Regions from separate parts of the Mesorhizobium sp. M8A.F.Ca.ET.207.01.1.1 genome, predicted to be linked through region 1. Evidence: predicted binding sites of a transcription regulator. Region 1 holds the regulator's gene; each other region holds the start of a gene.
What was found. The regulator PhoB, encoded in region 1, activates phosphate uptake and scavenging genes when phosphate is short. The targets are predictions, from matches to a motif close to TGTCATNNANCTGTCAT.
Positions count from the first base shown of each region.

Region 2: the regulator PhoB is predicted to act here: its motif matches at 1,660-1,676, upstream of EN850_RS23250 (esterase-like activity of phytase family protein).
Region 3: the regulator PhoB is predicted to act here: its motif matches at 1,504-1,520, upstream of EN850_RS01610 (RNA degradosome polyphosphate kinase).
Region 4: the regulator PhoB is predicted to act here: its motif matches at 1,356-1,372, upstream of EN850_RS14760 (acid phosphatase).

Region 1 covers NZ_SRUS01000009.1:81,068-84,181, forward strand. The annotation lists gene EN850_RS24770 (ROK family protein) at 1-1,224, shown strand, start outside; gene phoB (phosphate regulon transcriptional regulator PhoB) at 1,490-2,179, opposite strand; gene phoU (phosphate signaling complex protein PhoU) at 2,198-2,905, opposite strand; gene pstB (phosphate ABC transporter ATP-binding protein PstB) at 2,931-3,114, opposite strand, start outside.
Region 2 covers NZ_SRUS01000008.1:93,520-96,633, reverse strand. The annotation lists gene EN850_RS23255 (FAD-dependent oxidoreductase) at 1-1,507, opposite strand, end outside; gene EN850_RS23250 (esterase-like activity of phytase family protein) at 1,789-3,114, shown strand, end outside.
Region 3 covers NZ_SRUS01000001.1:327,283-330,396, forward strand. The annotation lists gene EN850_RS01600 (FAD-dependent monooxygenase) at 1-1,151, opposite strand, end outside; gene EN850_RS01605 (zinc-finger domain-containing protein) at 1,172-1,417, opposite strand; gene EN850_RS01610 (RNA degradosome polyphosphate kinase) at 1,585-3,114, shown strand, end outside.
Region 4 covers NZ_SRUS01000004.1:501,759-504,872, forward strand. The annotation lists gene EN850_RS14755 (cytochrome-c peroxidase) at 54-1,316, opposite strand; gene EN850_RS14760 (acid phosphatase) at 1,499-3,034, shown strand; gene EN850_RS14765 (DUF922 domain-containing protein) at 3,085-3,114, opposite strand, start outside.

The DNA.
Region 1 (3,114 bases):
GACGATCTGCGCCGGCGCAACCGCGCAATGGTGATTGCAGCCGTGCGCCGGGATGGTCAGCCCTCGCGCACCGAGATCGCCGCCACCACTGGCCTCAGCCACTCGACCATATCGGCGATATCCGCCGACCTGATCGGCGAAGGTATCCTGACCGAAGGCAAGCCGAACGAGGCCGGCTCACTCAAACGCGGCCGGCCGCAGGTTGGCCTCGGCCTCAACCCCGAGGCCGCGGCTGTGATGACCGTGGTGCTGTCGCTGAATTTCCTATCCGTCGCCGTCATCGATTATGCCGGCCAGGTGGTCGCCGAGGAGCAGCGCCGGCTGGACACGCTGACCATGTCGCGCGAGGCGCTGATCGGCGAATGCACGGCAATAGTGCGCCGCCGCATCGAGGACCCCGATCTCGATGTCCGCAGTGTTGCCCGCATCGCGCTGGCGATCCAGGGCATCACCGACACCGAGGCGCGTGCCATGCTGTGGTCGCCGATCACGCCGCAGACGGACATTGCCTTCGCCGACATACTCGAAGCCGAATTCGGCATCCCCGCCACCATGGAGAACGACTGCAACATGATGGCGGTGGCGTTGCGCTGGCGCGACCCTCAACGCTACCGCGACGACTTCATCGCCATCCTGCTCTCGCACGGCATCGGCATGGGCCTGGTGCTCAAGGGCGAACTGTTCACCGGCACCCATTCATCGGGCGGCGAATTCGGCCACATGATCCATCGCCCGGGCGGCGCGCTCTGCCGTTGCGGGCGGCGCGGCTGCGTCGAGGCCTATGCCGGCAACTATGCCATCTGGCGTAATGCCAGGCAGCTTGGCGAGGACGCCGAACCGGTCGCCGATGTCAGCGACGCGCAGATGCGGACACTCGCCGCGACGGCAAGGGAGAAAGACGGACCGGAGCGCGAAGCGTATCGCAAGGCGGGCGAGGCGCTGGGCTATGGGCTGGGCAGCCTGTTCGCGCTGATCGACCCGGCGCCGGTCGCCATGGTCGGTGTCAGTGCCGCCGCCTTCGACCTGATCGAGCCGGCCTTGCGCGAGGCCATCGCCCAGACCGCCGGCGGCCAGCATTCGGAATCGATTTCCTTCGACACCGAGCCGAACGAACTGCCGCTCATCCGCGAAGGCTGCGCCATGCGCGCCTTGACCTTCGTCGACCAGGAGATTTTCGCGCCGGGCGTGCAGGCGAGAGGCAGTGCTGGGAAGAGCGTCGCCTGAGCGAACGCTCCGGTGAATCACCACCAATGCTGGAGGTTGGCCGAGCGCCCTCAAGGTCGTCATCCCTGGGCGGAGCAGCCGCGAAGCGGCGTCGCGGAGACCCTGGGATCCATGCCGTGACCTCGATCGTAGAGTGCAACGGCGCAGAATTCTGCACTGCGGCGACGCGTCGAGGTCCCGGCACGGATCCTCGGGTCTGCGCCGCGTCGCTTCGCTCCTTGCTCCGCTCGTGGATGACGAAGTCAGGGGCGTAGCCGCCCTCGACCTAGTCTTCCCTGATCGCGTAGCCCGCCCCGCGGATGGTGCGGATGACGTCGGGCATGCGGCCATTGTTGACCGCCTTGCGCAGCCGGCCGACATGCACGTCCACCGTGCGCTCGTCGATATAGATCGTCTCGCCCCAGACATTGTCGAGCAACTGGCTGCGCGAGAACACCCGGCCGGGATGGCGCATCATGAATTCGAGCAGCCGGAACTCGGTCGGTCCGAGCCGGATTTCGCTCTTCTTGCGATAGACCCGGTGCGATTCACGGTCGAGCACGATGTCGCCGACCTTGAGCACGCTGGACAGCACTTCCGGCTTGGCGCGACGCAGCAGCGCCTTGACCCGGGCCATGAATTCCGGCGTCGAGAACGGCTTGACCAGATAGTCGTCGGCGCCGGTCGAAAGGCCACGCACGCGGTCGCTCTCCTCACCGCGCGCCGTCAGCATGATGATCGGCAACCTCTCGGTCTCGGGCCGCATTCGCAGGCGCCGACAGAGTTCGATGCCGGAAACAGCCGGCACCATCCAGTCGAGCACCAGGAGGTCGGGCACATTCTCCTGGAGGCGGATCTCGGCTTCGTCGCCGCGCGGCACCACCTCGACCTGGTAGCCTTCCGATTCCAGATTGTAGCGGAGGAGCACGCCGAGCGGCTCCTCGTCCTCCACCACCATGATGCGTGGCGCGATCATTGGCAGATCATCCTATCGTCAAGCCGCCGGCGCCGACATCGCCGTCTCGTCCTGCTTCGGACGATTGGCGGGCAGTTGCGTTCCGGTCAGCACATAATACGCATTCTCGGCGATGTTGGTCACATGGTCGCCGATGCGCTCGAGATTCTTGGCGCAGAACAAGAGATGCGTGCAAGCCGTGATGTTGCGCGGATCCTCCATCATGTAGGTCAGCAGTTCGCGGAACACCGAGGTGTATTTGACGTCGATGCGTTCGTCGTCATTCCTGAGCTTGGCGAGGGCGGCGGCATCGCCGGCCGCATATTCCTCGACCACGCCCTGCACCTGGATCAGCACCAGCTGCGCCATGGAATCGATCGAGTGCGACAGGTCGCGCGGCGTGGCGGTGAGGCCGACGGAACCGACACGCTTGGCGATGTTCTTGGCAAGGTCGCCGATGCGCTCGAGGTCGCCCGCCATGCGGATCGAGCCGACGACATGACGCAGATCGTCGGCCATCGGCTGGCGCTTGGCGATCAGGGTGATGGCGCGGTCGTCGAGTTCGCGCTGGCGCGCATCCATGATGGCGTCGTCGGAGACGACGCGCTGTGCCAGCGCGTTGTCGGAATTCAGCAGAGCCTTGGTGGCGCCGCCGACCATCGTGCCGGCGAGATCGCCCATGTCGCTGATCAGCCTGCTGATCTGTCCGAGATCCTCATCGAAGGCTGCGACTGTGTGTTCGGCCATGATCCTGGTCCTCGTATGCGTGATATCAGCCGAAGCGGCCGGTGATGTAGTCCTGCGTGCGCTTCTCGCGAGGCGACGTGAAGATCTTCTCGGTCTTGTCGAATTCGACCAGTTCGCCCAGATACATGAACGCCGTCTGGCGCGACACGCGCGCCGCCTGCTGCATGTTGTGGGTGACGATGACGATCGTGTAGTCGGCCTGCAGCTCG
Region 2 (3,114 bases), on a different contig from region 1:
GGTCGAGCCACGCTGCGGCGCCCGGCCCTGAAATCGCGTAGCGCGAATAGGCCGAGATATCGACGAGGCCGGCGGCGCGGCGCACCTGCAGCGCTTCGTCGCCGACGATGTCGAAAGCGTTGGAGCGCTTGAGCGTCGTGTTCTCGCGAAAGCCCATCGGCGCGAAATAGGCCGGGATTTCCAGCCCCCACGAGGCCGTCCATTCGCAGCCGGCAGCAGCCATACCGTCATAGGCGCCGGGGCGTTTCAAAGGCCGGCCCGCTGGCAATCGCTCATTGGGAAAGGTCATGACGAAGCGCCGCGAATAGAACTGGCGTGTCGTCTGCCTGAGATATTCGCGGTTGGCGGCGAAGGCGCCGTAGCGGGCGATGTCCATGCCGAAGATGTCGGCCCGCGGCTCGCCGTAAATCATCCATTCGGCCAGCGACTTGCCGACGCCGCCGCCCTGGCTGAAGCCGGCCATGACGCCGCAGGCGACCCAGTAGTTTTTCAAGCCGCGCACCGGCCCGACGATCGGGTTGCCGTCGGGGGTGAAGGTGAAGGCGCCGTTGACCCATTTGCGGATGCCGGCCGTCGCCAGGCAGGGAAAGCGCTCATGCGCCTTGGCGAGTTCCGGGCTGATCCGGTCGATGTCTTCCGGAATCAGCTCGATACCATAGTCCCATGGCGCGCCGTCCATGTTCCAGTGCTTCGGGTTCTGCTCGTAAACGCCGAGCAGCACGCCCTTGCGCTCCTGGCGCAGGTAGGAGAAGCCGTCGAGATCGACGGCGATGCCGATCTCCCGGTCGAGCGCCGCGATCTCGGGAATGTCCTCGGTGACGAAATAGTGATGCGCCATCGGCGTCACCGGCAGGTCTACGCCGGCCATGCGGCCGACCTGCTTGGCCCACAACCCGCCGGCGTTGACGACATGCTCGGCAACGATGGTGCCCTGCTCGGTGACGACATCCCACTGGCCGTCGGCGCGCGCCTTCAGCTCGACCACGCGGTTGCGCAGGATGACATCGGCGCCACGCTTCTTGGCGGCGCCGGCATAGGCGTGCGTCGTGCCGTATGGATCGAGATGGCCCTCGTTGGAGTCATGAAGGCCGCCGAGCACGCCGGTGACGTCGACGATCGGGCAGATCGCCTTGATCTCGTCGGGCGTAACCAGCCGGGCCGTCTCGATGCCGACCGACTGGAACACCGCCCAGGCCGATTTCAGCCACTCCCAGCGCGCCGGATCACTGGCGATGTTGACGCCGCCGGTCATGTGCAGCCCGATATCCCAGCCGGATTCGGCCTCGATCTCGCGGTAGAGGTTGATGGTGTAGTCCTGCAGCGCAGCGACATTGGGATCGGCGTTGAGCGCATGGAAACCGGCCGCCGCGTGCCAGGTCGAGCCGGCGGTCAGTTCGGCGCGCTCGATCAGCGCCACATCGCTCCAGCCGAACCGCGTCAGGTGGTAGAGCACCGAGGCGCCCACCACGCCACCCCCAATGACAACTGCGCGGTAGTGCGACTTCAAGGCTTCCCTCCCGGTCTGTCAGTGGCGGCACCATATACGCACTGTACATAAGTGTCTAGTGCACGGAATGCTGCGGATGGGCGGTCAACAATCTCATGCCGTCCAGCGTTTTCATCGGCACTTGGAGATCGCCGCTGGTCGGCGTCGCGCACTGTCACGCAAGCATCATGTTGACGCCTTAGATCGCTTTCGGGGAGGCATGCACGGCATCATCGATGCGGCACCTCTTTCCGTTTGTCCTTCGGCCGCTCCGGCATGCTTCGTCACAAAGAGGATTGTCCATGAAACACCTGCACCGAACCGCCTCGCTCGGCGTCGCGCTGGCCTTGTTCACCGCTCTCACCCCGGCGCTTGCCGACGGCGTGGCCTACGTCAACAAGGGCCTGGTCGGCGTCGGCCGCATCCCGGCCGACCAGCGCGACAAGTTCGGCGAGACCTTCGGCTCGGGCTCCGGCATGGCGATCGACACATCCGGCTGGACGCATGATGCGGGCACCTACAAGGGATCGCTCTGGCTCCTGCCCGACCGTGGCTACAATGTCGCCGGCACCACCGACTACCGGCCGCGTCTCAACACCATCGGCATCGAGTTCACGCCTGTCGCGCCGGGCGCTGCTCCCGCCGCCGGCCAGGAGCAGAAGGGCGTCAAGGCGACGCTTGCCGACACCATGCTTCTTACTGACGACAAGGGCGCCGATGCCACCGGGCTCGATCCGCTGTCGGATGTGCGCCCGGCCGCCGGCGACATGCCGATGCTGCCCGTCGCCACCAACGGCAAGCTCGCCCTCGACAATGAGGCTATCGTGCGGCTGCCCGACGGTTCGATGTTCATCTCCGACGAGTACGGCCCCAACATCTACAGGTTTTCCGCGCAAGGCCGCCTGATGTCGGCGACCCAGCCGCCTGCGGCCCTCGTGCCGATGCGCAAGGGCGCGCCGAACTTCTCCTCCGACAGTCCCGGCCCGGGCGCCGCCGACCCCGATCCGAAGGATCCCGAAACCGGACGCCAGAACAACCAGGGCCTCGAGGGCATGGCGATGACGCCGGACGGCAAGTTCCTGATCGCCGTGCTGCAGTCGGCTCCGAGGCAGGATGGCGGCGATTCACCCTCGACACGGCAGAATACCCGGGCGCTGGTCTATGATGCCTCCGACTTCGCCCATCTGAAGCTCGCGCATGAATATGTCGTGCCGCTGCCGGTGTTCAAGGATGCCAAGGGCAAGACCAAGGTCGCCGCGCAAAGCGAGATCGTGGCGCTTTCGGACACCTTCCTGATGCTGGCGCGCGACAGCGGCAACGGCCAGGGCCTGAAGAAGGGTGACGCGTCACTCTACCGCCAGATCAACATCGTCGACCTGTCCGGCGCGACCGACATCGCCGGCGGGCCTTTCGACGCCGCCGACAAGCCGGTCGCGCCCAAGGGCGTGCTTGATCCGTCGGTGACCCCGGCCAAGCTGACGCCGTTCATCGACATCAACGACGCCGGCGAACTCAGCCGCTTCGGCCTGCACAATGGCGGGGCGAAGGACCACAATGAGCTCTCGGAAAAGTGGGAAGCGATGTCGGTCGCCAGCGTCCTCGATCCGAAGCTGCCCGACGATTATTTC
Region 3 (3,114 bases), on a different contig from region 1:
AGATTGCGCGCCAATGCCACCGGTCCCTGGGCGTGCCAGGCGAGGCGGTTGAGCGCGCCGCGTTTCAGTACCTTTTCGATGCGCGGTCGTCTCAGCTTCTCCCAGATGGTGAGGCTTTGCGTCAGGTCGCCGGGGAAGTCGGCGACCAGGCTGGCGAGCATCGCGGCGTCCTCGATCGCCATCGCGGCACCTTGTGCCGCGAACGGCGTCATTGCGTGCGCGGCGTCGCCGATCAGCGCGATGCCGGCTGGCATTGTCCAAGGCTGTCTCTGTTCGACGGTATGCAGCGGCCAGGTCAGCCACGGGCCGGCTATTTCCACCAGCTTCACGAGTCCTGGCGCGGTGCCGCGCATGGCGGCGGCGAGTATGCCGGGATCGGCATGGCCGGACCAGCCCTCGGTAATGCGCTCGCCTTTGGTGAAGGCGACGAGGTTGAATGCGTCGCCCTTACTGACGGGATAGACGACCATGTGGAAACCCGTATGCAGGAAAGTCGTGACGCAATCGGCTGCACCGATCGCGGCGAAGGCCCGCCCGGCGCTGCTGTCTGCCGCGACGGTGGTACGCCAGGCCAACTCTCCCGAAAAACGGCTTCTTGGCGATGCCATCCTTTGTGCATCGACAAGCTCGCGCACCGACGACCAGACGCCATCGGCGCCGACCAGCAAGGAGCCTTGTTCCTCCGCCGTATTGCCACCGATCTCGACGGTCGCCGTGACACCATGGCTGCCAGTCGCAATTCTTTGGACGCGCGCCCCGACGGTGAGATGGATATCAGGTATCTCGGCAACCCGTGCCATCAACGCGCTCTGCACATCGGCCCGGTGGGCGACGAGATAGGGCGCGCCCCAGCGGCTCTCGCCGGCTTCCCCTAGCGGCACGCGCGCCAGTTGGCGCAACGTCCTTGCGTCCTTCAATACCACGGCCTCCGGCCTTACCACCGCCGACAGCAGTCGGTCGAGCACGCCGAGTTGACGAAGGATGCGTGTCGCATTGGGAGAGAGCTGGATGCCCGCGCCGACCGCTTCAAGGCGCTGCGCCTGCTCGAACACCTGCACGGGATAACCGCGTTCGGCGAAGGCAACCGCCGCGGTCAGTCCGGCAATGCCAGCTCCGGCGATGACGACTTGCCGGGAGCGCGTGTCGTCCATCCGGTTTGCCGCGAAAGGCTTCAGGCAGCCTGGTCGATGTAGAGGCAGCCCGTGGGCAGGGTTTCCGTCGCCTTCAGCTTCGGCGAATAGCGGTAGAGGGTCGAGCAGTAGGGGCAGACTTTCTCATTGTCGTCGCCCATGTCGAGAAACACATGCGGATGATCGAAAGGCGGGTTGGCGCCCGTGCACATGAATTCCTTGACCCCGATGTCGATTGCCGGATGGCCCGCATCGTTCTGGAAATGGGGAATGGAACCGCCTGCCATCGTCGTCTCCTTAACGCAGTCTCTCTGCATCTGGATCATATCAAGCCTCTTTGCAAGTTCGATGAAATCAAACTGTCGCAAAAGCCTGTCAGAGAACTGTCGCAAAAGCCTGCCACAGGATAAGTTAAGCCGGTTGACCGGCCAGGGCGGGCGAAAGAGCGGGAATCATGAACGAATTGAAGCCGGTACAGAGCGAATTCAACAACGTCACGGCAGCGAGCCCGGAAGGCAATCCGGACCGTTTCGTCAACCGCGAGTTCTCCTGGCTGCAGTTCAATCGCCGCGTTCTCGAAGAATCGCTGAACACCCATCACCCGCTGCTGGAGCGCGTCCGCTTCCTGTCGATCTCGGCCGCCAATCTCGACGAGTTCTTCATGGTGCGCGTCGCCGGCCTTGCCGGCCAGGTGCGCGAGGGCATCGTGCTGAAGAGCCCGGACGGACGCACCCCCGAACAGCAGCTCGAACAATTGCTGCGTGAAGTCGAGCGGCTGCAGGAAGACCAGCAGAAGAGCCTTTCGGCACTCACGGTTCTGCTCAACAAGGAAGGCATCGAGAGCATCACCCGCGATGCGCTGACCAAGGACGAAAAGGTCTGGCTGGAAGAGCATTTCCAGGACCAGGTGTTTCCGGTGCTCACCCCGCTGTCGATCGACCCGGCGCATCCGTTCCCGTTCATTCCCAATCTCGGCTTCTCCATGGCGCTGCAGCTTCGCCACCGCAAGAATGGCGAGGAGATGAGCGCATTGCTGCGCCTGCCGGTGGCGCTGAAGCGCTTTATCCGCCTTCCGGACCGCAAGAACCATGTCCGCTTCATTCCGCTGGAGGAGGCGGTCGGCCTTTACATCGGCAAGCTGTTCCCCGGCTACGAGGTCAAGGGCTCCGGCACGTTCCGCATCATCCGCGACAGCGATATCGAGGTCGAAGAGGAGTCGGAAGACCTTGTGCGGCTGTTCGAAACGGCGCTGAAGCGTCGCCGCCGCGGTTCGGTTATCCGCATCGAGTTCGACATGCTGATGCCGGGGGAATTGCGCGATTTCGTCGCCGGCGAGCTTGGTGTCTCGTCGAGCCGCATCAGCGTGCTCACCGGGCCGCTGGCGCTCAGCCAGATCTCCGAGATCGTCTCCGTTCCCCGCGACGACCTGAAGTTCACGCCCTACAACCCACGCTTTCCCGAACGCATCCGCGAGCATGGCGGCGACTGTTTTGCCGCCATCCGCGAGAAAGACATCGTCGTTCATCATCCCTACGAGTCGTTCGACGTGGTGGTGCAGTTCCTGCGCCAGGCAATGGCCGACCCCGAAGTGGTGGCGATCAAGCAGACGCTCTATCGCACCTCCAACGACAGCCCGATCGTGCGTGCGCTGGTCGACGCGGCCGAGGCTGGCAAGTCGGTGACGGCGCTGGTCGAGCTCAAGGCGCGTTTCGACGAGGAAGCCAACATCCGCTGGGCGCGCGATCTCGAACGCGCCGGCGTGCAGGTCGTGTTCGGTTTCCTCGAACTCAAGACACATGCCAAGATGTCGCTGGTGGTGCGGCGCGAGGACGGCAAGCTGCGCAACTACGTCCATCTCGGCACCGGCAACTACCATCCGGTGACGGCGCGCATCTACACCGACCTGTCCTTCTTCACCACCGATCCGACGATTGCCCGCGACGTCGCCCAGCTGTTCAATTTCATCACCGGCTATGCCGAGCCG
Region 4 (3,114 bases), on a different contig from region 1:
TGGGGGAGATGTCCGGCAGGACAGAGGGGGGCGCTGTCCCGCCGCGTCTCAGGTTATTTCGCTGCCACCTGGTCTGCATCCGTCAGCGTCTGCAGGAACGCGACAATGTCGTCTATCTCGGCATCCGTCAGCGCCGGCTTGCCGCCAGGTCTCCTGCCGCCGAAGGGCGGGTCCTGATTCAAGTTCGGCCAGTAAGCCTTTGGCAGGTCGTCATATTTCCTCACCGTGCCGTCGGCATTCTTGGGATACCAGCGGCCGGGATCGGTATCGCGGCTGGCGTAGAAGGCGACCGCGTCGCGCAAGGTGTGTAACTTGCCATTGTGGAAGAAGCTCCTGCGCAGCGCGACGTTGCGCAGCGTCGGCGTCTTGAACAGGCCGCAATAGTCGGTGCGGCCGCGAAAATCAGTGCGCAGCGGGCCGCACAGGCCGAGATCGGCATAGGCTGGGTCGGTGTTGGCCGTGATTGCCGGGTTGCGCGGTACGGCGATGGCGATCAGGCCGAAATCGGTGAATTGCGGCGGCTCGCCGTCATTGGCGGGTTCGCTGAGGTGGCAACTGGCGCAATTGCCTTTTTTCTCGTCCTCGAACAGAGCGCGACCGTGCAGCTCCTGCGCCGACAACGTCGCCTTGCCGGCGAGGAAGGCGTCGTAGCGGCTGGAATAGGGATAGAAATCGGCCGCGCTCTGCTCGAACGTGCCGAGCGCCTCGGCGGCGGCGTCGAAGGCATCGTTGGGATGGTTGAAGACATCCTGCCCGAACACCGTCTTGAACTCGCCGGCATAGGCCGACTTGCGCAAGGCGGCGGTGACCGCCCCGGCACCCTTGTTGGCCATCTCGAAGGGCGAGAGCAGGGGGATTTTCGCCTGGTCCCTGCCGTGGTCGGCGCGGCCGTCCCAGGTCAAGCCGCCGGTCGGACCGTTGTCGACGCTTTCGTCGCCCTCGTCCTCGGAATCATGGAAATGCTCGGTGAAGGCGGGCGCGGCCTGGAGATAACGCAGCGACGGCACCGCGCGCACGCCGGGCTGGTCGAGGTTTGGCCCGCCCATTTCGACCGGCGTGGCCGAGGCCGGCCCGAAAGCATGGCTAGGATCATGACAGGACGAGCAGGCCTGCTTGCCCGAGGCCGAGAGCGAGGGGTCGAAGAACATTTTTCGCCCCAAGGCGGTCAGCGCCTTGGCGCGCGCGAAGGCTTCGGCGCGCGACAGTGGGCCGGGATGGAAGCCATCCGGCCCCGCCGAATTCGCGGGCGCGGCAAGGCCAAAGGTCGAGATCGCGGCAATGGCGATCGCCCGAATTTTCCATCGTCTTCTGGTCATGGGGCATGGTCCGCTTTGGCCCGGCAATAAGAACGCAGTGCAACGGATTGATGACCGGCTCCAGTGCTCACGAAACCGTGTTCGCCGTGGCGGCGGCTGTCACAAAGGTGACAAGGCAGCCACGTTAGCTGCCCTATGGTTCCCGCACCCCTCTAGCCACAGTCAAGCCACGAGGTCTTCCCATGACGAGGCTCAAGCTCTTCACTTCCTTCGGTCTGGCCGGTTCGGCCCTGCTTCCCCTGGCGGCCGCCCATGCCGCCCCTCCCGGCTTCGACAAGATCGACACCGTCGTCGTCATCTATGCCGAAAACCGCAGCTTCGATAATCTCTATGGCGGCTTCCCCGGCGCCAATGGCCTGGCCAATGTCTCGGCCGACCAGGCGCGCCAGTTCGACCGCGACGGCAAGCCGCTGACCGAATTGCCGCCGGCCTGGGGCGGGCTGACCGGCAAGGGCGTCACGCCCGTGGTGACGGAGGCCGAGACCGCGCATCTCGCCAACGCCGCCTTCGCCATTGACGATCCCAAGGGCTTCCATGAGGGCACCAACGTCATCACCCACGACTTGTGGCACCGCTTCTACCAGGAGCAGATGCAGATCGACGGCGGGAAGAACGACAAATTCGTCGCCTGGGCCGATTCCGGCGGCCTAGTCATGGGCCATTATGACGGCTCGAGCCTGCCGATGTGGCAGGTGGCGAAGAAATACGTGCTGGCCGACAATTTCTTCCAGGGCGCCTTCGGCGGCTCCTTCCTCAACCATTTCCAGCTCGCCTGCGCCTGTACGCCGGTCTACCCGCACGCCGACACCAGTCCGATCAAGGGCCAGATCGCCGTGGTCGATGCCGACGGCACGTCCTTGAAGGTCGCCGACAATTCGCCGGCATCGGCGCTCGGCGGCGTGCCGAAATTCGTCAATGACGGCGCCATCACGCCCGATTTCCATGCCGTCAACACCATGCAGCCGCCCTATCAGCCGAGCGCCAACAAACCGGCCGAGGGCGGCGACAAGGCGCTGGCCGACCCGACCGCGCCGACCACGCTGCCGCCGCAGCACGACATCACCATCGGCGATCTCCTGTCGCTGAAGGGCGTCGACTGGGCCTGGTATAGCGGCGCCTGGCAGGCAACGCTGGACGGCAAGAACGCCACGCCGGTGCCGAACTTCCAGTTCCACCACCAGCCCTTCAACTATTTCGCCGCTTACGCGCCCGGCACCGCCGCGCGCACCGAGCATCTGCGGGATGGCGGCCTGGATGGCGCGGAGTTCATCAAGGCGATCGACGACGGCAAGCTGCCCTCGGTGAGTTTCTACAAGCCGCAAGGCAATCTCAATGAGCATGGCGGCTATGCCGACGTGGCGAGCGGCGACCAGCATCTGGCCGACGTCGTCGCGCATCTGGAGAAGAGCCCGCAATGGGGCCACATGCTGGTGGTCGTCACCTATGACGAGAATGGCGGCTTCTGGGATCACGTCGCGCCGCCCAAGGCCGACCGCTGGGGCCCGGGCAACCGCATCCCGGCCTTCATCGTCTCGCCCTATGCGAGGATGGGCACGGTAGACCACACCCAGTACGACACGACGTCGATCCTGCGCTTCATCACCGCGCGCTACGACCTGCCGGTGCTGACCGGCATCGTCGCCCGCGACAAGGCGCTGGCCGCCAATGGCGAGCCGCCGATGGGGGATCTGAGCGCGGCGCTGGATCTGAGCCGGTAGGGCAGGCGGATCACGAATTTGCCGCCGCGCCGCAACGCGCGGTGGCCTTCTCAGCCGCCATTCACCAGGGCAAGAATGAG